4 regions of the Lysinibacillus sp. fkY74-1 genome follow, and region 3 is predicted to be linked to each of the others. Evidence: riboswitches for the same ligand, from Rfam matches in the RefSeq annotation. Region 3 holds a riboswitch; each other region holds the start of a gene.
What was found. Region 3 has a riboswitch for cobalamin ahead of ACE1MS_RS20065 (FecCD family ABC transporter permease). Riboswitches for the same ligand answer to the same signal wherever they lie in the genome.
Positions count from the first base shown of each region.

Region 1: linked by a shared signal. The riboswitch ahead of mmgD (citrate synthase) and the one ahead of ACE1MS_RS20065 (FecCD family ABC transporter permease) in region 3 are both predicted to bind cobalamin.
Region 2: linked by a shared signal. The riboswitch ahead of ACE1MS_RS06320 (glutaredoxin family protein) and the one ahead of ACE1MS_RS20065 (FecCD family ABC transporter permease) in region 3 are both predicted to bind cobalamin.
Region 4: linked by a shared signal. The riboswitch ahead of ACE1MS_RS10465 (ABC transporter substrate-binding protein) and the one ahead of ACE1MS_RS20065 (FecCD family ABC transporter permease) in region 3 are both predicted to bind cobalamin.

Region 1 is NZ_CP170173.1:2,399,906-2,405,811, forward strand. Features, by position in the region: gene ACE1MS_RS11620 (bifunctional 2-methylcitrate dehydratase/aconitate hydratase) at 1-1,156, opposite strand, end outside; gene mmgD (citrate synthase) at 1,255-2,376, opposite strand; cobalamin riboswitch at 2,566-2,760, opposite strand; gene ACE1MS_RS11630 (NUDIX hydrolase) at 2,992-3,477, shown strand; gene ACE1MS_RS11635 (ABC transporter ATP-binding protein) at 3,525-4,343, opposite strand; gene ACE1MS_RS11640 (ABC transporter ATP-binding protein) at 4,346-5,119, opposite strand; gene ACE1MS_RS11645 (ABC transporter permease subunit) at 5,130-5,906, opposite strand, start outside.
Region 2 is NZ_CP170173.1:1,343,260-1,349,165, reverse strand. Features, by position in the region: gene nrdE (class 1b ribonucleoside-diphosphate reductase subunit alpha) at 1-1,412, opposite strand, end outside; gene nrdI (class Ib ribonucleoside-diphosphate reductase assembly flavoprotein NrdI) at 1,409-1,768, opposite strand; gene ACE1MS_RS06320 (glutaredoxin family protein) at 1,765-1,989, opposite strand; cobalamin riboswitch at 2,107-2,284, opposite strand; gene ACE1MS_RS06315 (NAD(P)/FAD-dependent oxidoreductase) at 2,811-3,716, opposite strand; gene ACE1MS_RS06310 (chitobiase/beta-hexosaminidase C-terminal domain-containing protein) at 4,182-5,906, opposite strand, start outside.
Region 3 is NZ_CP170173.1:4,051,699-4,057,604, reverse strand. Features, by position in the region: gene ACE1MS_RS20080 (response regulator transcription factor) at 1-122, shown strand, start outside; gene ACE1MS_RS20075 (YdhK family protein) at 164-748, opposite strand; gene ACE1MS_RS20070 (biotin transporter BioY) at 865-1,461, opposite strand; cobalamin riboswitch at 1,616-1,805, shown strand; gene ACE1MS_RS20065 (FecCD family ABC transporter permease) at 2,001-3,047, shown strand; gene ACE1MS_RS20060 (ABC transporter ATP-binding protein) at 3,053-3,844, shown strand; gene ACE1MS_RS20055 (DMT family transporter) at 3,934-4,248, opposite strand; gene ACE1MS_RS20050 (DMT family transporter) at 4,248-4,601, opposite strand; gene ACE1MS_RS20045 (TetR family transcriptional regulator) at 4,673-5,254, opposite strand; gene ACE1MS_RS20040 (hypothetical protein) at 5,399-5,569, shown strand; gene ACE1MS_RS20035 (endonuclease Q family protein) at 5,639-5,906, shown strand, end outside.
Region 4 is NZ_CP170173.1:2,155,364-2,161,269, forward strand. Features, by position in the region: gene ACE1MS_RS10460 (GTP-binding protein) at 1-800, opposite strand, end outside; cobalamin riboswitch at 976-1,163, shown strand; gene ACE1MS_RS10465 (ABC transporter substrate-binding protein) at 1,328-2,323, shown strand; gene ACE1MS_RS10470 (precorrin-3B methylase) at 2,376-3,053, shown strand; gene ACE1MS_RS10475 (S9 family peptidase) at 3,125-5,113, shown strand; gene ACE1MS_RS10480 (class I SAM-dependent rRNA methyltransferase) at 5,200-5,906, opposite strand, start outside.

The DNA.
Region 1 (5,906 bases), 1.7 Mb from region 3:
ATTGGCCTTTTTCCACAACAACCATTTTATTACGCAAGTCATCGATTCGTGGATCTGCCGCCACCTCATCTTCATAGTGATTTGCGGTAATGTCACCATAAATAAGACCAATCGCTGTAATATATTGAAGGCAGTGATCTCGATCTGCAGGATTGTGAAGAGGCCCTTCTTTATCGATAATTCGCATGGCTGATTCATGTGTTGTAATTTCTATGCGGTCAATATCAGCTAGGCGATTTTTTACTTCAGCATGCAAATGAACGGCACATTCTGCAGCCGTTTGAGCATGAAACTCTGCAGGATATGAAACTTTAAAGAGGACATTTTCCATAACATAAGATGCAAGTGGTCTCGCAAGCTTTAATTCTTGCTTATGAAAGAGCACATCTTGGAATCCCCAGCCTGGTGCAGATAATGCAGTTGCATAGCCCATTTCCCCTTTCACAGCCATCATTGCTAGTTGTACGGCCCTGCTTGTAGCATCGCCAGCAGCCCATGATTTTCTTGATCCCGTATTAGGAGCATGTCGATAGGTTCTTAAACTTGAATTATCAATCCAAGCATTTGATAAAGCATTGACAATCTCTTGATGAGTGCCCCCTAAAGCCTTTGTAACAACAGCTGTTGTCGCTATTTTGACAAATAAAACGTGATCTAAGCCAACACGATTTAAGCTATTTTCGAGTGCAAGTATTCCTTGTATTTCATGGGCTTGAATCATCATTTCTAAAACATCTTTCATTTGGAGAGGCTCTTGCCCTTCTGCAACACGTACACGACTCAAATAATCAGCTACAGCTAAAATACCACCAAGATTATCAGAAGGATGCCCCCATTCTGCCGCCAACCATGTATCGTTATAATCCAACCAACGGATCATACAACCGATATTAAAGGCACCTTTAACTGGATCAAGGACATAGGATGTCCCTGGAATACGAGTACCATTTGGAACGACTGTACCTGGTACTACAGGACCTAGAAGTTTTGTACATTCAGGATATTGTAAAGCTAAAATGCCACAACCTAACGTATCCAATAAAACATATCGAGCCGTTTCGTAAGCTTCTTCGCTCGTAATCTTTGTGTTTAATACGTAATCCGCAATATCAATAAGAAGCTGGTCTGTCATCGTTTTTTCATTCGTTTTAATCATCTATATCTTCCTTTCAAGGTATGAATTTGATATACTAGTATGCTGATGGGCATTGGTCAGAATGTCCATCAGCTCTATGGCGAGTTGTTAAAACTTGATTATACCGACAATTCTTCAAGGTTATGACGCTCGCCTATATAATGAACACGAGGTCTAAATAATCGATTATTGTCATGTTGTTCGATCACATGTGCACATAAACCGATCGTTCGAGAGCCAAAGAAAATAGGCGTATATAATTCAATTGGTAAGCCCAGCATGTAGTACACAGGCGCAGCATAATAATCTAAATTTGGATACAAGCCTTTTTCCTCCACCATCACTTTTTCACCGGCTTCGCACATGTGATATAAGCAGTCATCCCCTTGCTCCAAGCATAGTTTATACAAAGCTTCTTTCATGATCTGCGCTCTTGGGTCCATTTTTTTCATATAGACACGATGGCCAAAGCCCATTATTTTATCTTTATTTTTGAGCTTGTTTTTCAGCATCGCTTCAAAGCCCTCCACAGTCTTAGCTTCAAGCAGCATATACATGACTGCCTCGTTCGCCCCACCATGCAAATTTCCTTTCAATGATGCGACAGCACCAGTTAGAGCACCATACAGATCGGATTGTGTGGAGGCAATAACACGAGCAGTAAAGGTCGAATTCGGCATTTCATGTTCACTATATAAAACAAGTGATTGGTCAAAAATTCCCTCTTCTAATGGTGTTGGTTTTCTTCCAGTAATCATGTAATAAAAATTAGCACTATAAGAAAGCTGACTATCCGGTTCTACAACATCTTGACCATTTAATACACGGTAGCTATTCGCAACGATGTTGGGCATTCCACCTAAAAGTCGATATGCTCGTGTTACATTCATTTCAGTCGAATGATCATGGATGTGCTGATCATACCCTGCTAACGCTGAAATTCCAGTTCGAAGGCCGTCCATCGCATGTGTCCCATTTGGTAATAAGTTGAAAATTTGAAAAAGCTCTTGTGGAACGTGATAGTTTTCTTTCAATTTATCCTGTACGTCAGCTTGTTGCTCAGTAGTTGGTAGGTTTCCGTGCAATAATAAATGGACAATATCTAAATAGGCGTATCTCTGAGATAGTTCAATCAAATCATAGCCACGTATAACAATTTGACTGCCTACTACGTCTAAGAAAGACAGTTTTGTTTCCGCAGCAATAACTCCATCAAGACCTGGTGAATACGTTAACTCCATAGATTACAACCCCTTTGTTTAATCATTCTTGTAAGCGTTACCATTCAAACTCGAAAGAACAACAAAAAAACAACTTCTATCCTTTAGAAGTTGTTAATCTACAAAAGTATGACAGAACAAAAAACAGTGAACTTACATCCATTCACAATCATCATACAGTAGCTAACACCTCCCTATCCTCGTAGGTCAATTGATGCTTATTTAGTGGCAGGTCTCCTGACTTATCATCAACATTCCTATAACACCTTCCCGTTTTGAAGAACAAAACAGTGGTCTCGTTATGGAACTCCTACATACAGTTGCGGGACAGTGTTGGACTCACACCAACTTCCCTTTTAATCAAATGGAATCAAACCCATTTGAACCACCAAAATTTAGCATATTCAATTTGTCTTTTTACCTTAACATAGAGGTTTCCAAACAATCAATATAGGTAAAATTCAGAAAAGACTGATTATAAAAAGCTATTTTTCATTTTTGACGAACTATTCTGCATATTTAAGCATTATTTCGCTCAAAAAAAGATTGTTAATCAATCCCAATGGAGCTATATTTATGAAGTCTGCTTTAAAAAAGCGATTTGTTTTGCATTACGATGAAACGAGGAGTGACGGGATGGGCTATATAACTGAATTAAGAAAGCTTATCGGTAATAGACCAATTATAAGCGTTGGTTCGACAGTTCTTGTTGTTAATGATGATAAGAAAATACTCTTTCAACATCGTTCAGATACGTTGGATTGGGGATTACCTGGCGGTTCAATGGAAATAAACGAAACATTAGAGCAGGTTGCTGCTCGTGAACTTTATGAGGAAACTGGTCTCGTGGCTAAAGAGTTTGAGTTTATCGGTGTTTTTTCAGGACCTGATTATTACTACTGTTATCCGAATGGCGATGAAATCTATACAGTCATTCACCTTTATAGAGCTAAACATGTAAGGGGTGTATTGGAAATGAAGGATGGTGAGAGCTTAAGCCTCACTTATTTCAGTAAGGAAGAACTTCCGAATAATATGGAACAGAGGACGGTCGCTCTCTTAAACAACCTAGAGGGCAAAATATGGGGGTTCGAAAGCTCCTTTACGAAGCTTTCCAAATAACAATGTAAGAATTTTAATAAGGACTTTCTTCGCAAAGACATTTCAGATCATTCCAAACTAGTATTCTTGTGAATTCTTTCGCGAGGGTGACTGGGCAAAATCGCGTTGTATAGCTCAAGTGATGCGGAATGCTTAAATGGTTCACCTTTCATGATTTCCTCTACTAGCTGACCATTTTGCATGACGAGGATGCGATCTGAAATAAAACGTGTAGCCTGTAAGTCATGAGAAATGAAAATGTATGCAAGTTGCAAATCCTTTTGTAGTGTCTGTAGTAATTGAATGATTTGTTTTCGCAAAATCATATCTAAACTACTAATGGCTTCATCTAAAACAATTAATTTTGGATGTAAGGCAAGCGCTCTTGCAATGTTCACACGCTGTTGTTGTCCCCCACTAAGCTGGGAAGGATACTTTTCGGCAATAGATTTTTCTAACTCTACATGATTAAGTAATTCCTTTACCTTATAGTGTCTCTCAGCTGAGCTATAATGCTCGAAATTTAGGTACGGTTCCTCTAAAATTTGAAAAATAGTGTGCTTTGGATTTAATGAATGATAGCTATTTTGGAAGACTGCTTGTAAATCTCTCCGTATCATTTTTTTCTGTTGGCTAGTGGCATCATAAAGATTAACCCCTTGAAATAGAACCTCACCGGCTGTTGGCCTTTCCATTCCTAATATAATTCGGCCCAATGTACTTTTTCCTGAGCCACTTTGTCCAACAATGCCTAAGCATTCCCCCTCCTGAAGTGAAAATGATACTTTCTGTAATTCAGGAGCATCCTGTCTTCGCTTGAATATGAACGGTCTATGTGCATAGTTCTTCTCAATATTTCTCACTTCTAGTAGCTTCAATTTTTTCACCTCTAAAACATCATTCGGGATTGTAATAGTTTCTTTGTATAAGGATGCTGTGGTGCATCAAAAAAATCATAGACATTTGCTTGTTCAATTAGTTCCCCCTTATACATCACGGCTACATCATCAGCTAGTTCAGCAATAACGCCTAAATCATGCGTCACAAGAAGTATGGCTGCCTGTGTTTCCAGGCGAATCCGATCAAATAATGTCAATACCTGTTTTTGGTTGACTGTATCAAGAGCTGTCGTTGGCTCATCAGCTATGTATACCGAGGCTTGAATTGCCAGTGACAAAGCAATCATTACACGCTGTAGCATTCCCCCACTTAATTGGAATGGATAATAGTGTAAAAGTTTCTCGGGATTAGGTAAATTAACTTTTGACATGCTTTCCATAGCAATTTGTCTAATTTCATTTTTAGTTATAACAAAATGAGCCTTTAATGATTCACGAAAATGACTTTCAATGGTTTGCACACGGTCAAAGGCAGTTGAAGGATTTTGCATAATAATAGATAGATGTCTTCCACGATAAGCTCTCATTTGAGCAGCATTTATCTTCAATAAATCTTGTTGATGGTAGAATATGTGCCCTTTGATAATCTGCGCTCTAGACGGTAAGGCTTGCATGATAGCTTGGCAAAGCATGGTTTTCCCACTACCGCTTTCGCCAATAATCCCCAAAACGCGGCCTTGATAGGCTGTCAGATGAATGGCGTTTAAAATATTTTGTTCTCCAATTTTGACCGATAAGTCTTTCACTTCTAAAACTTTTTTCATAACTTCCCCTTTACTGGTCAGGCGTCTTTAAACTACTTGCCAAAACATTACATACTAGGACAACTAGAACGATAGTAAGCCCAGGATATAGCATTAATTCGGGATGTTGGCGGATATATTGCTTCCCTTCATTTACCATCATTCCCCACTCAGGAGTGGGAGCCTGCACGCCAAGCCCTATAAAGGAAAAGCCTGCAATCTCTAAAATAACCTTTCCCATATCTAATGCAACAATCGTTACAATAGGAGGCCAAACATGAGGGAGATAGTGACGAATAATTAATTTCACACCTGTAGTACCGCTTATTCTTGCCGCTAGAATAAAATCCTTTTCATTCATGCCGATAAATAAACTTCGAATTAGTCTTGAATAATAAATAAGCTGTGTCAAAATAAGTGCGATTAACACATTTTTTAAGCTTGGCCCTAATACACCTAAAAGCCCAAATGCTAGTACAAGTGTTGGAAAAGCTAATAAAATATCGCATATCCGAATAAATAGCGCATCTATTATACCTCTTTTTAAAGAGACCCATGCGCCCAACAGGATCGCTACTACAATAGCAACTATTTGTATGACGAGCGCCGCACCTAAAGAATACCGAATCCCTAAAAGCAATCGTGAGAAGACACATCTTCCTAAATGGTCTGTTCCTAATGGATAGTCCCATGAAGGTGCTAAAAATTTCTTAGAAATATCGACTGCTAAAGGGTCATGAGGCATCATGATTGGGGCAAACAGTCCTAGTAAACCAATGATGATTAGTATAGTGAGACTCATAAATCT
Region 2 (5,906 bases), 1.9 Mb from region 3:
GTAACAAGATGTCCATGGAGATTCATACACCCTAGACCTACTGAGTGCATTAATTGATTGGCTTTTGCGACCGACGGAACATTTTTGATGTGCGTCATTTGGGATACATTTGTTAATAAGTGCATAGCTGTATCGATTAATGCTTCAAAATCATTTACTTTACTCGCTGCGTGGATATCAATTGACCCTAAATTACACGACACATCTAACCCATATTCGTTAGGTTGATCTTGATCTGTGATAACACTAGTTTCTTGAACTTGCAAGATTTCAGTACATAAGTTTGACATTTTTACGCGACCGATATTTTTTAGTGGATGTACGTCATTAACATTATCATCAAAAATTTCAAAGGGATAACCGGATTCGAATTGAGCTTTTTTTACCTCTGTATAGAGTCTACGCGCATTCAAACGTTTAATTTTACGGATTTTAGGATTATCTAGTAGTTCATAGTACATGTCAGAAATTGAAATTTCCGACATTCGTTTACCATATACTTTAAAAATATCATATGGACTAAATAACACTATATCTTTATCACGCTTCATCAGTTCGAAGAAAATACTTGGTATAATAATACCTGTTGATAGTGTTGCGAGGCGAATTTTATCATCAGCATTTGGTTTTTTTGATGAAATAAAATTCTCTATATCTGCATGGAAAATATTTAGGTAAACAACTCCTGAGCCATTACGCTGACCAAGCTGATTAGAATAACTAAAAGAATTTTCTAATAGTTTCGCCACTGGAATCACACCACTTGCACGATTTAGTATTTCTTTAATTGGATCACCTAAAGGACGTAAATCCGTTAAGTTGACCCCGACCCCTCCACCTAGACGTGATAGCTCTAAACAATAACCAATATTTTCAGCGATGCTATTCATGGAGTCATCCATGGATAATTTAAAGCAACTTACTAATTCGCCACGAGCTTTCTTCCCACTATTTAATGCAGTAGGCGTTGCAGGTTGATAGGCTTCCATCATCGCTTCCACAGAACGTTCTGCTAGTACCGTGTTCCCCTGTGCCAAGTACAAGGCAATAATGACAATCCGGTCCTCATATTTTTCTAAGATTTCTTCTCCATCACGACTTTTCATAGCGTAGCTGTCATAAAATTTGCTAGCACTCATAAATGATGGGAAACGGAAATTATAATCATACGCTTTTTTGTACAACTTTTTAATAAAATCCATCTCGTACATGTCGATAAAAGCTTTTTCGTAGTAGCCTTCATCAACTAAATAGCGGATTTTTTCCTCTATATCTATAAAGTAACGTAAACGTACGTTGACATATTCTAAAAAGTAGCGGCGCGTAGCCTCACGATCCTTTTCTAACTCTAGTAGCCCCGTTGTACTATAACGATTCAGTACGTCATTATTAAGCTTTAAATAAGTTTTCATCCCATTACCCTCGTTTCATAAAACGTTTGTATAGCTTCATAATCTGTTTGATTGCCGCGCAAATCTAATTTCCTCACTAATGGTACATGATAGGTAGTAGCAATTTTCTCTCCTGCTGCGCCAAATACATGATGTCCAAAGTTACTGTTGCCACTAGCAACTACTCCTTTACAAAAATCTCTGTTTTTATCTAAGAAACGTTGCACTTTTGCCGGAATGTCGCCTAAACCATCTGTGTATGTAATTAAAAGATAAGGCTTATTCAAGCTTAATTCCTCTGAGAGTTCAATAGATTCTGCCCTTAGTTTAGATACTACATTGCGGACATTTCCTGTACGACTAGCGTAAACGATCATAGTGTAATCATCTCAATACGAGAAACAATTTCCTGAACATCCCCTATAAATGTTTCATCCACCTCTAAAACAGGCACACTTAAAAAACCTGCATCAATAATTGTTTGTTTAGCTTGTTCATCGTGATCAATATTAACAATTTCTGCTTCAAGTCCTGCTCGTTGTAATTCGGATTTTACCCAAAGGCATTTTGGACAGATTGTTTTCGTATAAAGTTTCATAGTAATCCCTCTTTTCATAAAATAAAAAAGCTACCTCTTCTAAAGAGATAGCTTACATGGAAACGTTAACATACTAAAAATACTGACGTTCCCATCTCTTAATCCCCGAAGAAATGATAAATTTGTTTTATAAAGGCAGGTCTCCTGGCTTTGCTTCAATCTCTGATTTCCTTCCCATGCGAATGCACAGTGGTTACAATCATCGTCAGCTTTACAGTTGCGGGGACAGCGTCGGAATAGTACCGAACTTCCCTATTAAACTACATATAGTAGTACCTATACAAAACGAACACAATATATTGTTTTTCAATAGTTTTAAGTGTACCATCCTTTATATAAAAAGTAAATCGCGAAATAAAAGTTCATCAATTTGAGACTATTCATATTTTCTCACATAACCTTAAACGAAAGAGCTAAAACATAATCATATAAAAATATAACTAAAAAAAAAATAGGAAGATACATGCTGATCATTTATTTACCTAATAACGGAGGCCCAATTGAAATTTTATTCATAAAAAAGGCATCTTTCCATAATAGTAAAGATGCAATTATGACTAAAACTACATAATCGTCAACCCACTTTGAGAAAGATGTAAATCATTCATCATACTCAATATATCCTATCTTTGCAGATTTTTCGTTGTACTTGTCCCTTTGCAACTATTCATAATAATCAGGTACCTTTATCCAGTTATTCTGTATTCATAGTATAACATATCCAAGTTCTTTCTCTGTCCGCTCAACTAGGTATATTAACTTTATCCTTTATTTACAAAAATAGCTGATGAATTTTCTATACTCATCAGCTAACCTTTTACTTAAAACCTATCTATTGTCATATCCAAATTTATACTAGAGGCTGTCTTAAAACCTTCCGCAGCAGCGATCATTAAAGAAGAGGCACCCCCCTTTTCCGTTTCACCTGCAACATATATTCCAGCCGCTGTTGTTCGTCCAGCACCATCAGTAATAATTATCCCATTTTCATCAACTTGGCAATTTAGCTGTTTAGCAAATTTATTTGGACGATAAAAATTAGGTACGACAAATCCACCACTTCTTAAAATATGTTCACCTGTTTCTAATTCAATACTAATTAAGTTACTATCTTCCCCATGCAAGTTTTTTACACATTCTGTATACAGTTTAATTTTTTTACGTTCAAATTCACTTTGAACGTTATCGGAAAGTTGATGACCATTCGTAAAAACGATTAAATCCTGTGACCAATTAAAAACCAATTTGGTCATATGTTTAATATGCTCCTCTTTTTCTGCTATGATAGCCAATGGCTTGTCTCTCAGCTCCCAACCATCGCAATAAGGACAGCTAAACAAGCTTTTACCATAATATTGTCTGATTTGCGGGAGGGGAAACTCCTCTTGTATTCCAGTAGCTAACAATACTTTTGCAGACATATATGATTTATTTTCCGAAGTTTTGACAAGAAATAAACCGCTTTTATCATTTTTAGTTATCTCGATAATTGTTTGATCTAACATAGATATAGATGGGTAAGATTTTATTTCTTTACTAGCTATATTCTTAAATTCTTGTGGCTTTATCCCATCTCTTGTTAAAAAACCATGCGACTCTTGAGTTACACGATTTCGATTAGTTCCATTATCAAATATAGCAATCTTTCTGCGCGCCCTTCCCAATGTTAAGGCAGCACTTAAACCAGCAGGGCCACCACCTATAATTACACAATCGTATTTATTCATCCTTTTTTCCTCCACATCAAAATATATTATAGACCTTTAATATCTGTAATTAAGGCAAAAGACACCGCAAAAGTTATATACCTTTTCAATTATGAGTCATTAAACCCTTAATGTTTAACTACCTCATTAAAGATTACGTAGCATAAAATAACGTTTAGTTTGTCGGGTCTTACCGCCCTATTAAAGACTTAACATATCTATAATATCTATTTAGTTTTTTTTCGTCAATTTTTTCGTTTTCATATTTAAAATACATAGGACCATCAAATATCTGCCGTTGAAAGAATTCTTGTCCACAGAAATGAATCTACTATAGGCTAGTTATGAATGAGGTAAAGTAAAAGCCACTCCAAAAGTTTGGAATGGCTAATTTTTTTACTGTACTTCATGAATACTGTCCGTACTGTTTAATTATCAAAATAAAGTATGTTTAGCATATGCTTTACATTGTTCCTGCAAGTATCATTACTTAAATTCAATTTCCTCTGCCGATGCCCCTTTTGTATACGTTATGGTCGATCCAGCAGGTAAATTACGGATTTCTTTTACATTTTTTCCTTCAATAATAATGGAACCAATTTTCGTACCTTTAAAGTCAATAATCGCATTTCCTTTTTTAGGACTGATCACTACAGTTTTGTTTGCAAATCCTTCGCCATGGAATTCGGCATATTGACTAAATACTGCAATGCCATTTTTAATAATGGTATTTTCCCCTAACGTTAATGAAATGCTTGGACGATTCACTATTAATTTACCAGTCTTGTAGTGATTAAAGCTATATACATTTTCAGGTACTATTGGTGTTGGTATTTCTTCTTTTCCTGCTTGCAAATCAATTTGAACTAATACAGGGTCATGATCCGATGCTCTGCCTTGTGCCTCTGTAAAGTTCGCATTCATATGAATTAGGTCAATTTCCGTAACATCCGCAAGATGATTCGAAACTAAAATATGATCCAACACTTGATTGTTCCCTTGGAAGAAGTACGTAAAACGATCTTGCTCTGGGGCTTTATCTATCATATTCGTTAAAACATCTCCTTTCAATGTTTCAAGTGCTGGTGTGAACTCAAAGTCATTCATGTCCCCTGCCACTATGAAATTTAAATTCGGATTTATGGCAAGTCCTTCATCGATAAAATCATTGATGGCCTGAGCAAGTTGAATACGTTTCTTAACTGATTCTAAAACTGGTGGCTGTGTTGGTCCCCAAAGTGAACCATTCCCACCTTTAGAATTTAAGTGAGCTCCGATAATAACTACACGTTCATCTTGGAATTCAAATTCCGCTGCAATTGGTTTTCGTGTATCTACAAATTTTGATGGATCAACAAAGCCAGGATTTAAAGCAAGGCTTCCATCTGCTGTCCATGTATTCGCTTGGTTGCCTAACCCTTTTATACCTGACACTAATGAAACACGTGTCGGATTATATAGATAGCCAACACGAATATTACCGCCTGGTGCACCGCCTACTGTATTGTTAATTGGCATGACATCAATCCAATCATAAGCAGGACCACCCGCAGCTTTTATCGCATGAATTAATCGCATGTAGCTTTCAGATGCATCTGCATTTCCTGAATCAATTTGACCATCGTTATCTTGAACTTCGACTAATGTAATAATATCTGGTGACTTCATATTATTTACAAATGTCGCTGCAATTCTGTCTACTTTTTCGTTAGATGTATTGGCAGGATTATTCGAAAAGTTTTCGATATTATAAGAAGCGACATTTAATTTGTCCGCTACTGGTTGAAGATGCGTCACTTCTTGTTGAAGATGTGCCTTTGTTACATTAGGAAAAACATTATTCGTGTTCAGTCGATAGCCATCTGTAAAGTTTTCTACAAATCCGATAAGCGGTTCATTAAAGCGATCCCCTGAATCATAATTTTTTCCAGCTACTCCTTCAAGCATAATTTTTTCTGGATTATAATCATCGGCTGCAATATTTAAACCGCCATTCACATTAAATGTATTATTTGTTGTGCTTGGTACAACAATTGGTGAATCATTATTGTACATCGGTCCAATCACTCTCGCCTCTGGGAACGATACTCGCATATACTCAATGGATTCCCAAAAATCGATGCCATCTTCTTGTGGATCAAAAATTGCCAAGCCATCATTATCAATAATTTTATTTGGCGGGAATAGATCCTCTCCTATCACAAGAGGCTC
Region 3 (5,906 bases):
ATTTACGTGAAAAATTAAGAAAAAGCGGTTTTCCTGCTGATGATTATTTGCAAACTGTTTGGGGAATCGGCTATAAATGGCATAAGTTTGCGGATCGAAAGCCTTTAGAACATAAAAACTAGAAAACAACCTCTGCCAAATCTATTGGGAGAGGTTGTTCGGATTATTGCGCTGTTAACTCATCTTCTGTTACCCATTTATGATTTTTCACTGTTTCACCATTCGTCGTAGAAATATAATCAACCATATAAACAGTGGTTGGTACAGCTTCTTCAATTCGGACAGTCGCGTTTTTCATTCCTGCCATATGAGTAGCAGTCGTTTTTACCTCTGTGTCAGAGGATAAAGGCGCTTCTCCTACATCAATTAATTCCTCATGGATAATCCATTTATGATTCTCTACACGTTCGCCACCAGATGTTGGATTATAAGAAATAATATAGGCTGTAGTTTTATAGGCACCAACAATTGTCGCTTCAGCACCTTTCATCCCTTCCATATGCCCATCTTTAATCAAAGCGGTACTTCCTACCGGAAATGTTGGATCTTCAGCCTTTGTTAATGTAGCTGGTACTTCTGCTGAGCTAGAATGGTTCATCGTGGAGTGATCCATTTCTGTTTGTTGCTCCGACTCTGGAGTATTATTTGAAGTTGATGAAGGCTCCGTTTTATCTTCAGAACAAGCTGATAAAGTTAGTAAAACAACTGCTAATAATAGTCCACCTGACCACCTTCGTTTGAATGTCATATGAGATTCTCCTTTCTATTTGCCCTTACTGTAACAAACAAATATGCAGAAAGGATGAACATTAACGATTACAAAAAACTTCTTTAGTCCATTAACTAAAGAAGTGGGTGTAAGCGTTATTGAATGGGTAAGATTTTCAATGTTTTTTGCAGTCGGTACGCTAAAAAACCAGCGAAAATAGCTAAAATAATATCTTTTGGAAGTGGGGGGATCATCCAGAGCCAAGCTAATCTATAGGAAAAATCCTCTGGCGCACTGGCCCATAGTTTGTATGCAATAAACAGCCAGTTGGTACCTATTAAATAATTGAGAGCAGTTGCCAAAAATGCCGCTAGAATATAGCTTTTTCTTGTACCACTTCGTTCTACCATTAATCCAGCCATATACGCTGCTAAAATAAAGGTAATAATGAATCCAAATGTGGGGCTTAATAGTTGACTAAAGCCTCCACCAAAGCGAGCAAAGACAGGGGCTCCTGCTAATCCAATGCACATATAAACTGTGCAGGCAAGCGCTCCCTTTCTACTACCCAAAATAAGTCCTGCTAAAATGGCAAAAAGGGTTTGGAGAGTAATCGGTACTCCTCCCACTGTCATAAAGGGTACAAAGGAAGTTATATTGGCGCCGATCATCATAAGGGTAGAAAATAATCCAATATATGCCATATCTACAGTTCTTAATTTTTGATGACTTTGATTTGTTGCTGTTGTCATGATTTCACCTCTTATTTCAGAGTACTTACCGATAGTGTAAAAAACTAAGTTTTTTGTGTCAACTTAATTTTCGTTCATTGTTAACTCAAGTATGCTGGAAATTCCTTGTAGACTAAGTATCTATAAAAATGTATGATAGAATCGTCATAATTTTATAACTTCACATACTATTGGTGTGACATTTGAAACAATGTCGCTTAAAAGGGAAATCGGTGGAAGTCCGATGCTGTCCCGCAACTGTAACGAGGAGTCCTATCATGTTTATTTGCCACTATTAAAATGGGAAGGCTAATTATAGGATGATGAATCGAAGCCAGGAGACCTGCCAATAAGTAATACCTGTAATGCCCACGAGGATGCAAGCAATTACGGACAATAGCTGGATTTTCTGACTTTGTTTATTCGAGGGTATTTTTGTGCATATTTTGCACGAAATGCCCTTTTTTTATTGAGTGCTAACTGAAGTAAGAGGATCTGGCCAAAATCATGCGAAAGTATATTTAATTGCTTCATTCATCATCTTAGTAGGAGTTTAATGAATGAATAAAAAATTTATGTTATTTTCTTTAGTGCTTCTTTTAGTATTAATCGTATCCATGACATTTGCTGTGATGGTAGGATCTGTTTCTGTGACGCCATTATATGTATGGAAAGTAATTCTTTCAAAATTACCCTTTATACAACACACAATAGAGCAGGATTGGAGTCGCTCACAGGAAATTATTATATGGCAAATAAGAGTACCCCGTGTCATCCTTGCGGCTATTGTTGGAGCGGGTTTAGCCATTGCAGGGGCAGCAATTCAGGCACTTGTAAGAAATTCCATTGCAGACCCGTACATATTAGGAATTTCTTCAGGAGCAGCAGTTGGAGCAACTTCAGTAATTATTTTAGGTGCTTTTTCATTTTTAGGTATTTACGCACTTTCTGTATCAGCTTTTATAGGGTCTTTGCTTGCGATTGGGTTAGTGTTTTTCTTATCGCGCGTAGGTGGCAGGGTCTCGATTTTTCGCTTGCTATTGGCAGGAATGGCAGTTTCCTTTATATTAACAGCCATTTCTAATTTTATATTAATGATGTCAAAGCAAGAGGGTGCATTAAAGGCCGTTATGTTTTGGATGTTAGGTAGCTTAGCTGGAGCTAAATGGAGTAATATTATTATTCCAGCTTCCATCTTTTTCATAGTGTTTGCCCTTTTATGGCTATTTTATCGAAATTTAAATTTGCTATTACTTGGGGAAGAGGCTGCTGTAACATTAGGAGTCAATCTTCAACAATTTCGCATACAGCTCATATTACTTGTCTCTCTTTTAACGGGGGTACTTGTAGCAGTCAGTGGTTCTATCGGATTTGTGGGATTAATTATTCCGCATATAGTACGGTTAATTGTCGGTTCTAACTATAAATATGTAATACCGGTCAGTGCTTTATTAGGAGGGATATTCTTAGTCTGGGCAGATGCTTTAGCTCGCATTATAATTGCCCCACAGGAGATGCCAATCGGTATTATTACAGCTTTCTGTGGAGGACCATTTTTCATTTGGTTACTCCGTCGTAACAATTATTCTTTCGGTGAAGGAGATTAAGTTCCATGACATTAGAAGCAAAACAAGTATCATTCTCCATTTACGATCAGCAAATACTTCACGAGGTAAGTGTAAAAATAAAGAAAAAGCAATTTGTCGGGTTAATCGGCCCTAATGGTAGTGGGAAGTCGACCTTGCTTAAAAATATGTATCGTCTCCTAAAGCCGGAAAGTGGGACAGTCTTGTTAAATGAACAAGATATTTTAAAGCAATCTAGTAAAGCCATTGCTAAAAATTTAGCCGTTGTGAGTCAAGAAACACCTGTATTATTTGACTTTACTGTTCACGATTTAGTCAGTATGGGAAGGACTCCACATAAAAAGCTTTTAGAGCTTGATCAGGAACAGGATTTTCAAATTGTTAAAAATGCTCTCAAGCAAACGGGTATATTGCATCTCGCGAAACGAAGCTTTAGCTCACTTTCCGGTGGGGAAAAGAAGCGTGTCATGGTGGCAAGAGCACTTGCTCAGCAAGCACACGTACTTATATTAGATGAACCAACAAATCATTTAGATATTCAACATCAACTTCAGTTGATGGACTTAATTCAAACCTTACATCTAACAGTAGTAGCCGCTTTGCATGACTTGAATATCGCCGCAATGTACTGTGATCAAATTTATGTTTTACAGCGTGGACGCATTGTTTGTCATGGTACACCAGAAGAAGTGCTTACACCATCATTACTGCAAGAAGTATTTGGAGTATTTGCAGATATTCAAACACATACACTGACGGGTAAACCGTATCTTACATATGTCCCTGAACAATTTGCAAGAAGGACCAACCCTATTTAGTAATCACAATTGTCTTGCCTCAATCATTTAACATCATCTAAATAAAAAGGGCGCCACTTCATTAAGAGGGCGCCCTTTGTAATCAAATATCAAGATACTGCTTTTAAACCTGCAACTCCAATGATAATTGCAACGATACTGATGATTCGTGCAAGGTTTTTAGATTCCCCAAAGAACATAATATTGACAAGCACGGCACCTACAGTTCCAATACCAACCCAAACAACATAGGCGATACTTAATTGTAAATAATTGAAGGAAGCATATAAAAGTGCAAAAGATAAACCAAAGCCTCCGATGTATAATAATAAATTTCGGACGGTTTTATGTTGACTATAAAAGCGTAAACCAATGACACCGACTATTTCCGCCACTGCTGCTAATATAACGAATACCCAGCCCATTATGCATCCACTCCTTTTGTCGTACTAGGATCTTTCGATGGATTATCCGCCAATTTTAGGCCAATAACGCCCAACACTAAAATAACCATAAATATCCCCTTAATCGCATTAAAGTCACCATTGAAAATAAAAATATCCATTAAGGTCGTTCCGATTGCACCTGCTCCAGCGAAAATTGCATAGACAGTACCAGTAGGAAGTTTTTCACAAGCCTTTGATAAGAAGTGAAAATCAATAGCGATAATAGATACAATAATGATCCAATGCCACCATGAATTTGCTACATTAAAACCGAATATCCAGAACAATTCAAATAAACTTGTTAGTCCTACATACATCCATTCTTTTTGCATAAATAAATTCCTTTCATAGTAAAATATTATGACTGACATTCAGTCATTTTTGAGGTAAAAGAGAACGCCACTTATGCGTGACGTAGGCCAAGTGCATGATATAAAAAGTCTAGAAGCTCAAGTTTAAGCTGTTGCATGGTTTCATCCTTACTATCGTCAAACAAATAAATTTGTTCGGCAGCAGATTCAATTAGCCCAATGATAAGCTTGGCTGAACGTGATGGGTTAATGGAATCTCGTATGACTCCTTGCTGTTGAGCCGTTAATAAGAAATTACTCATCCAATGATAGTAGGGTGAATAGATGTTTTCCCATTCTTTCAAATGCTCAGTTTGTGCAATACCCGCATAAATAAGTGCAACGATATCTCCATATTCTTTCGTAATTAAGAAAATCATTTCAACCACTTCTTCAAGCTGCTGTTCAAAGGGTTTATGATCTGAAACTCCTTCTTCGACAGTCGCTATAATGCGCTCTACCATATTTTTTGCAATAGCAGGCATAACTGAAAGGCGCGATGGGAAATAAAGATAAAATGTTCCTTGTGCAATACCAGCGGCCTTTACGATATCTGAAACCTTTGTTTTTTCAATACCTTTTTCTCGAAATACTTCAATGGCTGCTTGAATAATTTTTTCTTCCTTTGACATGATATCCCTCACTTTTGCCATCTTTATTAGTATGTTACAGGAGAGAAAAATGAATGTCAACGAAAAATGACTGATAGTCAGTCATTTTTTAGGTAAGTATAGTTGTTTTAAATTCGGGGAACTTTATATTTGAAAGGATTGATGACAATGGAAGACATTAAATTTGCACAATTAGATTCACAGCAACTTGCGAAAATTAATGAACTGGAGAAAAAAATGGGTGTCACATTAGTTGCCTATGATTCATCATCTACACCCCCACACAGCTCTGGGGCTTATGAGGAAAATAATAGCACAACCAATAATCATCCATCATAATAAAATGTGAAATGCCTTGCAGTCATGTAAGGTATTTTCGTTTAAGTAGCGCTTAAGGAGTGAATGAACATGAAAGAATTCTATGCTGATTTACATATTCATATTGGTCGTACAGCCAAAGGGCGTGCCGTGAAAATTACTGGCAGTAAAACGTTGACATTAGCCCGTATATTGGAGACTGCTAGTGCAAGAAAGGGACTGGACATCATTGGTATTATTGATTGCCATTCGCCCGAGGTAATAGAAGAAATGAAAGTGATGATTGACCAAGGAGAACTGGTGGAGCTGGCAGAGGGTGGACTACGTTTTCAAGAAACGACACTGATTCCTGGTTCAG
Region 4 (5,906 bases), 1.9 Mb from region 3:
ACATGTAACTTGCCTGTAAGGGCCTTGATGAACGTTAAACGTTGATGTCCATCATGGCGTATTTTAAAGACCTCTCCTTGAAAAGGTGCTTCTGGCTCGAAGTGAGTACCCGTTAGGAATGGAAGTTGAGCAATAAATTCCTCAATGCCTTCATCCTTCAACGCAGAACCTATAAAACAAGGAAAGGCATCCTCATTTTTAATCATCGTTTGTAGTCTAGTCATGCATTGGCGATGTTCCAATGTTTCATTCAAAAAGTTATCTAGCAGTTCTTCATCACGCTCTGCCAGCCATTCCATAATCGTGCTTGAAACATAGTTTTCCTGCAGTGGTTCATCTATGAGGATTACATGTTCTGAGAAATCCTTATGCAGCTGAGTCATAACAGCTCTCACATCTGCTCCGTCACGATCTATTTTATTAATAAAAAAGAATGTAGGGACATGATAGTTCCGTAAAAGCTGCCATACAGTTTCTGTATGACCCTGTATACCCTCTACAGCACTAATAATAATGATGGCATAATCCATGACACGAATGGCACGCTCCATCTCAGGGGAGAAATCGACATGCCCTGGTGTATCGATCAGCGTATATGTATCGTCGCCGATAGTCATGCGACCTTGCTCGGCAAATATTGTAATGCCACGTTTACGCTCAAGCTCATGATTATCTAAATAGGCATCCTGATGATCGACACGCCCCCGCGCTTGAATACTATTGGTATGATAAAGCATTTGCTCAGAAAAGGTTGTTTTTCCTGCATCAACATGAGCAAGAACCCCAATCGTCTTGTACATACTAAATCCTCGTTTCTATAGGTGGCTATGTTCTCATTGTATCAGAATACTAGCACAAATAATTCTTGTAAAATGATTCGTCTTTTTGTCGAAATAGTGCTAATATAATGATGATTGCAGATTTTGCAATTTACTCTGATTGCGAATTAACTCATGAACTGCTAGTCTATCAATAGAATGAATAAAACATATTGGTGCAAATGGCATTTGTCATTTTGCTTAAAAGGGAAATCGGTGTAATTCCGATGCTGTCCCGCAACTGTAAATGGGGAGTCTATACAGGATGCCACTGTAGTTTAACTATGGGAAGGTGTATAGATGATGAACCTAAGCCAGGATACCTGCCAGTATGTGTATGCTAACTAAGAACCACGAGGATGGGGATAGTGATAAAGGTAACTATACCGTTTTTTCACTATGCTACTCTCTTGGCGACAAGAGGGTTTTTTTATGCCCTTCCAATGATCCTGGTAGCAAAGAAGTCTCTGATTTCTTTCTATATTTATGACAACAAAGGAGAAAAGGACATGAAAAAATGGAGAAGTATATGGCTGGTCATGCTCATCGCGCTCATCGCAGTTTTAGGAGCGTGTGGTACAAAGGACAAGCCTGAATCAGCAACGCAAACTGAAAAAGTTGAACCGTCTGAGGCGACAACGACTGAGGTAATCATTAAAAATAATGGAACTACCCAAACCTATAAGGAAGCACCTACAAAGGCAATTAGCTTAAATCAGCATGTAACAGAAATTATGCTTGCATTAGGGCTAGAGGATTCCATGGTAGGGACTGCTTATTTAGATGACGAAATCTACGAGCCGCTTCAAGCAGCCTACGATAAAGTTCCTGTTCTTTCAGATCAATACCCAACGAAGGAGCAAGTCATTGATGCCGGGGCAGATTTCTTGTATGCAGGCTGGAAAAGTGGCTTTGGTGAAAAAGGTGTAGGAACACCAGAGGAGCTTGAGGAATTAGGAATTCATACGTATTTACATACAGCTTCTAATATGACAAAGCCAACATTAGAGGATATTTTCACTGATATTCGTCATATTGCAGAAATATTCCGCGTGGAAGATCGCGGCGAAGCATTCATTGAACAAATGACAAAAGATGTCGAAGAAGTTCAAGCTAAATTACCAAAAGATAGAGAAAATTTACGTGTTCTAGTCTTTGACAGTGGTGAAAAAGATGTATTCACAGCTGGCCAAAACTTTATGAATGAGCTGGTGACAATCGCTGGCGGTCAAAATATCTTTGGAGATGTGGAGTCAGGGTGGACAACCGTGTCGAAGGAAGATGCAGTAGATCGCAATCCAGAGGTGGTTGTCATAATTAATTATGGTGAAACAACGGCTGAACAAAAGATAAATTTCTTAAAAAATGATCCAGCCTTGAAGGAAATGGAAGCAGTCAAAAATGATCGCTTTGTCATCCTTCCACTTTCAGCGGCATCTGAAGGGGTCCGTGCAGCAGAGGCCATTCAAATTTTAGCTAAGGGCTTCTACCCAGAAAACTTTTAAAAATTTCGAGCTAGCAAAGTGCTAGCTCCTTTTTCTTAAGGAGCGATAACTATTGAACGCATTTCGTCAAAACATACCAGATAAAACATTTGAGACCCTTAATCAGCAAGGTGGATTTTCGCGATTAGCAGTAAGCCCTGGCATTATCAATAAGCATTACACACCAGCCCAATTTCAAAAAATAGCAGAAATTGTAGGAGAGAAGGGAGCCATTAAATACTCGGCTTCCTATAGCATATTATTATCGATTCCCTCTAGTGAATTAACTGAAGCTACCCGTGCCTTACAGGAGGCTGGACTGTTTGTTGCATCGTCAGGGCCTCATATTGTTATGAAAGCATGTGATTTTTGTGACGGTGAAAAAATGGAAGCAGTTCCTCAAACAGAACAGCTCTATCAGGCGTTGGATGGTATAACCGTGCCTGCAAGAATGCGAGTCAATGTGAATGGCTGTGCATCCGCCTGTTATAATCCCACATATGATGACATCGGTTTGGTCTATCAGCATGAGAGCTTTGATGTTTATCTAGGAGCCATTCCTATGGGGACGAAAGCACAGGCGGGTACTCTCTTTGCAAAGAGAGTAAGGATCGACCATATTGAAGATTTTTTGCTACAAATCATTCGTCTTTATCAGGACCAAGCTCGTTCCAATGAACCTTTTTATAAGTTTTATCGCAGAACAAAATCGAATGCTTATTGGGAACTAGTAAAAAAATCGATCGAGTAGCAGGAATAATACTTAGGGTGTCGAAATATTGTAGTAGAGCATAGAAAATGACAATACAAAGGAGCAAGAACATGACATCTAAACAAGGGATTCAACCAGAGGATCTTTATCGCTTGAAATCAGTGGCAGATCCACAGCTCTCACCTGATGGGACTGAGGTAGTTTATGTAGAGACACGTATTGATGAGAAGAAAAAGGACTATATATCTAATTTGTTTTATATAAATTTAAAAGACAAACGTCCTCAGCAATGGACATATGGTGACTATCGGACAAGCTCTCCTGTGTGGTCGCCAGATGGCAGTCAAATTGCTTTTTCTTCTACAAGGTCAGGCAAGCCGCAAATTTTTGTGCTTTCGAAAACAGGTGGGGAGGCAAAACAAGTAACGTATTGTAAAAACGGTGCGTCAACGCCTGTCTGGTCTCCATGTGGAGAGAAAATTGCCTTTTCCGTTATGCTCGGTAAAGATGAAACTATTCTAGATAAAGCTGAAGATGACAAGAAAGAAGAAAAAGAACTAAAGCCGCTAGAAATCGATAAGATGAAACATAAATCAGATGCTGGTGGATTTACGGATATGGACCAGCATACCCACATCGCTATTGTCGATTTAAAATCTGGTGACTTAGAGCAAATGACAGAAGGGAACAAGCATTGCCATCTGAGTACATGGTCGCCCGATGGCAACTATCTTACGTACTTAGCAGATCAAGCAGAGGATTTAGATTTTTCATTTAATGCGGATATTTACTTATTAGATATAGAAACAAAAAAGAGTCGCAAGGTAACCGAGGGAATTGGCTCTTATTACCAAACATCATGGTCTCCTAATAGCCGCTTCCTTTCCTTCGTTGGGGGAAAACGTGAGTTTGAAAATGCCACACAAGCGAAGCTATGGATTTATGATATGGAACAAAATCTGCTAAACTGTGCCACAAGTGAATTTGATGCCCCTGTCGGTGACTATGTCATCGGTGATTTCCTGCAAGGGGTAGCAGCTCCACCTGTGCAATGGATGAATGATAATCATAGTTTCTACTTCCAAGTAACAGATCACGGCAATGCGGCAATTTATTTTGGTAATGTGGATGGAGAGATTTATCCAGCTATTCACGATGATCAATATGTTTATGGATTTTCATTAGATGCTCAAAATGACCAAGCAGTTGTCGCAATAAGTACGACAACAAATCCGGGCGATTTATATTACGTCAACTTAAAGACGGGTGAAAAAGAACGGTTGACAACCGTCAATGAAGAAGTTTTAAAGACGAGAGAGATAGCTGTTCCTGAGAGTATTGAGTTTGAAGGAGCTGAGGGCTGGAAGGTCAATGGCTGGATCATGAAGCCAGTGGGCTATGAAAAAGGGAAGAAATATCCTCTTATTCTTGAAATCCATGGTGGTCCACATGCGATGTACGGCAACACTTATTTCAATGAATTCCAAATCCTAGCTGCTCAAGGCTTTACGGTGCTGTATACAAATCCGCGCGGAAGTCATGGCTACGGACAAACGTTTGTGGATGCAGTACGTGGTGATTATGGTGGCAATGACTATCAAGACCTAATGGCTGCAGTGGACTATGCTTTAGAGCACTATGATTTCATTGATCAGGATCGACTAGGTGTAACAGGTGGGAGCTATGGTGGCTTTATGACCAACTGGATTGTTGGGCATACGAACCGCTTTAAGGCAGCAGTTACACAACGCTCAATTTCAAACTGGATTAGCTTTGCAGGTGTGAGTGATATCGGCTATTACTTTACAGACTGGCAAATACAAGCAGGGCTCGATAATATGGAGAAGCTATGGCATCATTCTCCATTGAAGTATGTAGACAATGTCGAAACACCGTTGCTCATTTTACACGGTGAAAAAGATTATCGTTGTCCGATTGAACAGGCGGAGCAATTATTTATCGCCTTGAAATATCGTAAGAAAGAAACAAAATTCGTCCGCTTCCCTGAATCGAATCATGAACTGTCAAGAAGCGGAAAACCAACATTAAGAATTCATCGTCTGGAATATATACGAGATTGGTTTGTGGAAAAACTTTAACAAAGAGGTGGCTTAGGAAGTGAACATACTTCTTAAGCCTTTTTTATCGAAAAAAAGAATCACAGCAAAGTGTGATTCTAGATCAGTTAGTCGATTTTTTGAATAAAAACGACCTTCAAATAATTAAATTCAGGATATTCACGAGGCACACGGAAATCCTTTGGTAAACCGTATTCCTCTACAATTTTATAGCGTGTACGAGTCTCTTTAAATGCTTGGTCGATAAATCCTTTAAACTTTTTCATACCGAAGCTTGCATTATTTGTAGAAGCCACAATAATACCATTTTTGGCTGTAATCGCAATTGTATCCTTTAGTAATTTTGGATAGTCCTTCGCCGTTGAGAACGTCATTTGCTTTGTACGAGCAAAGCTAGGTGGATCTAAGACAACAAGGTCAAATTTTAATGCGTGACGCTGTGCATATTTAAAATAATGAAAAACGTCCATTACTTTTATATCCTGGGCTTCATAATCAATTTGATTGACGCTAAACTGCTCAATTGTTTTGGCTAAACTGCGCTTCGCAACATCAACACTTGTTGTTTTAATAGCTCCTCCAAGCGCGGCTGCTACTGAAAATGCCCCTGTGTAGGAGAAGGTATTAAGCATATTGGCTGTGTTTGCATAGCGCTCACGAATAGCTAATCGTACTTCCCGTTGATCAAGAAAAATCCCTGTCATCGCACCATCATTTAAATGTACTGCATAGGTCATCCCATTTTCCTTGACCAAAATTGGAAATTCGCCAGGAGTCCCCATAACAAAATCATCCTGTTCCATATATTGGCCTT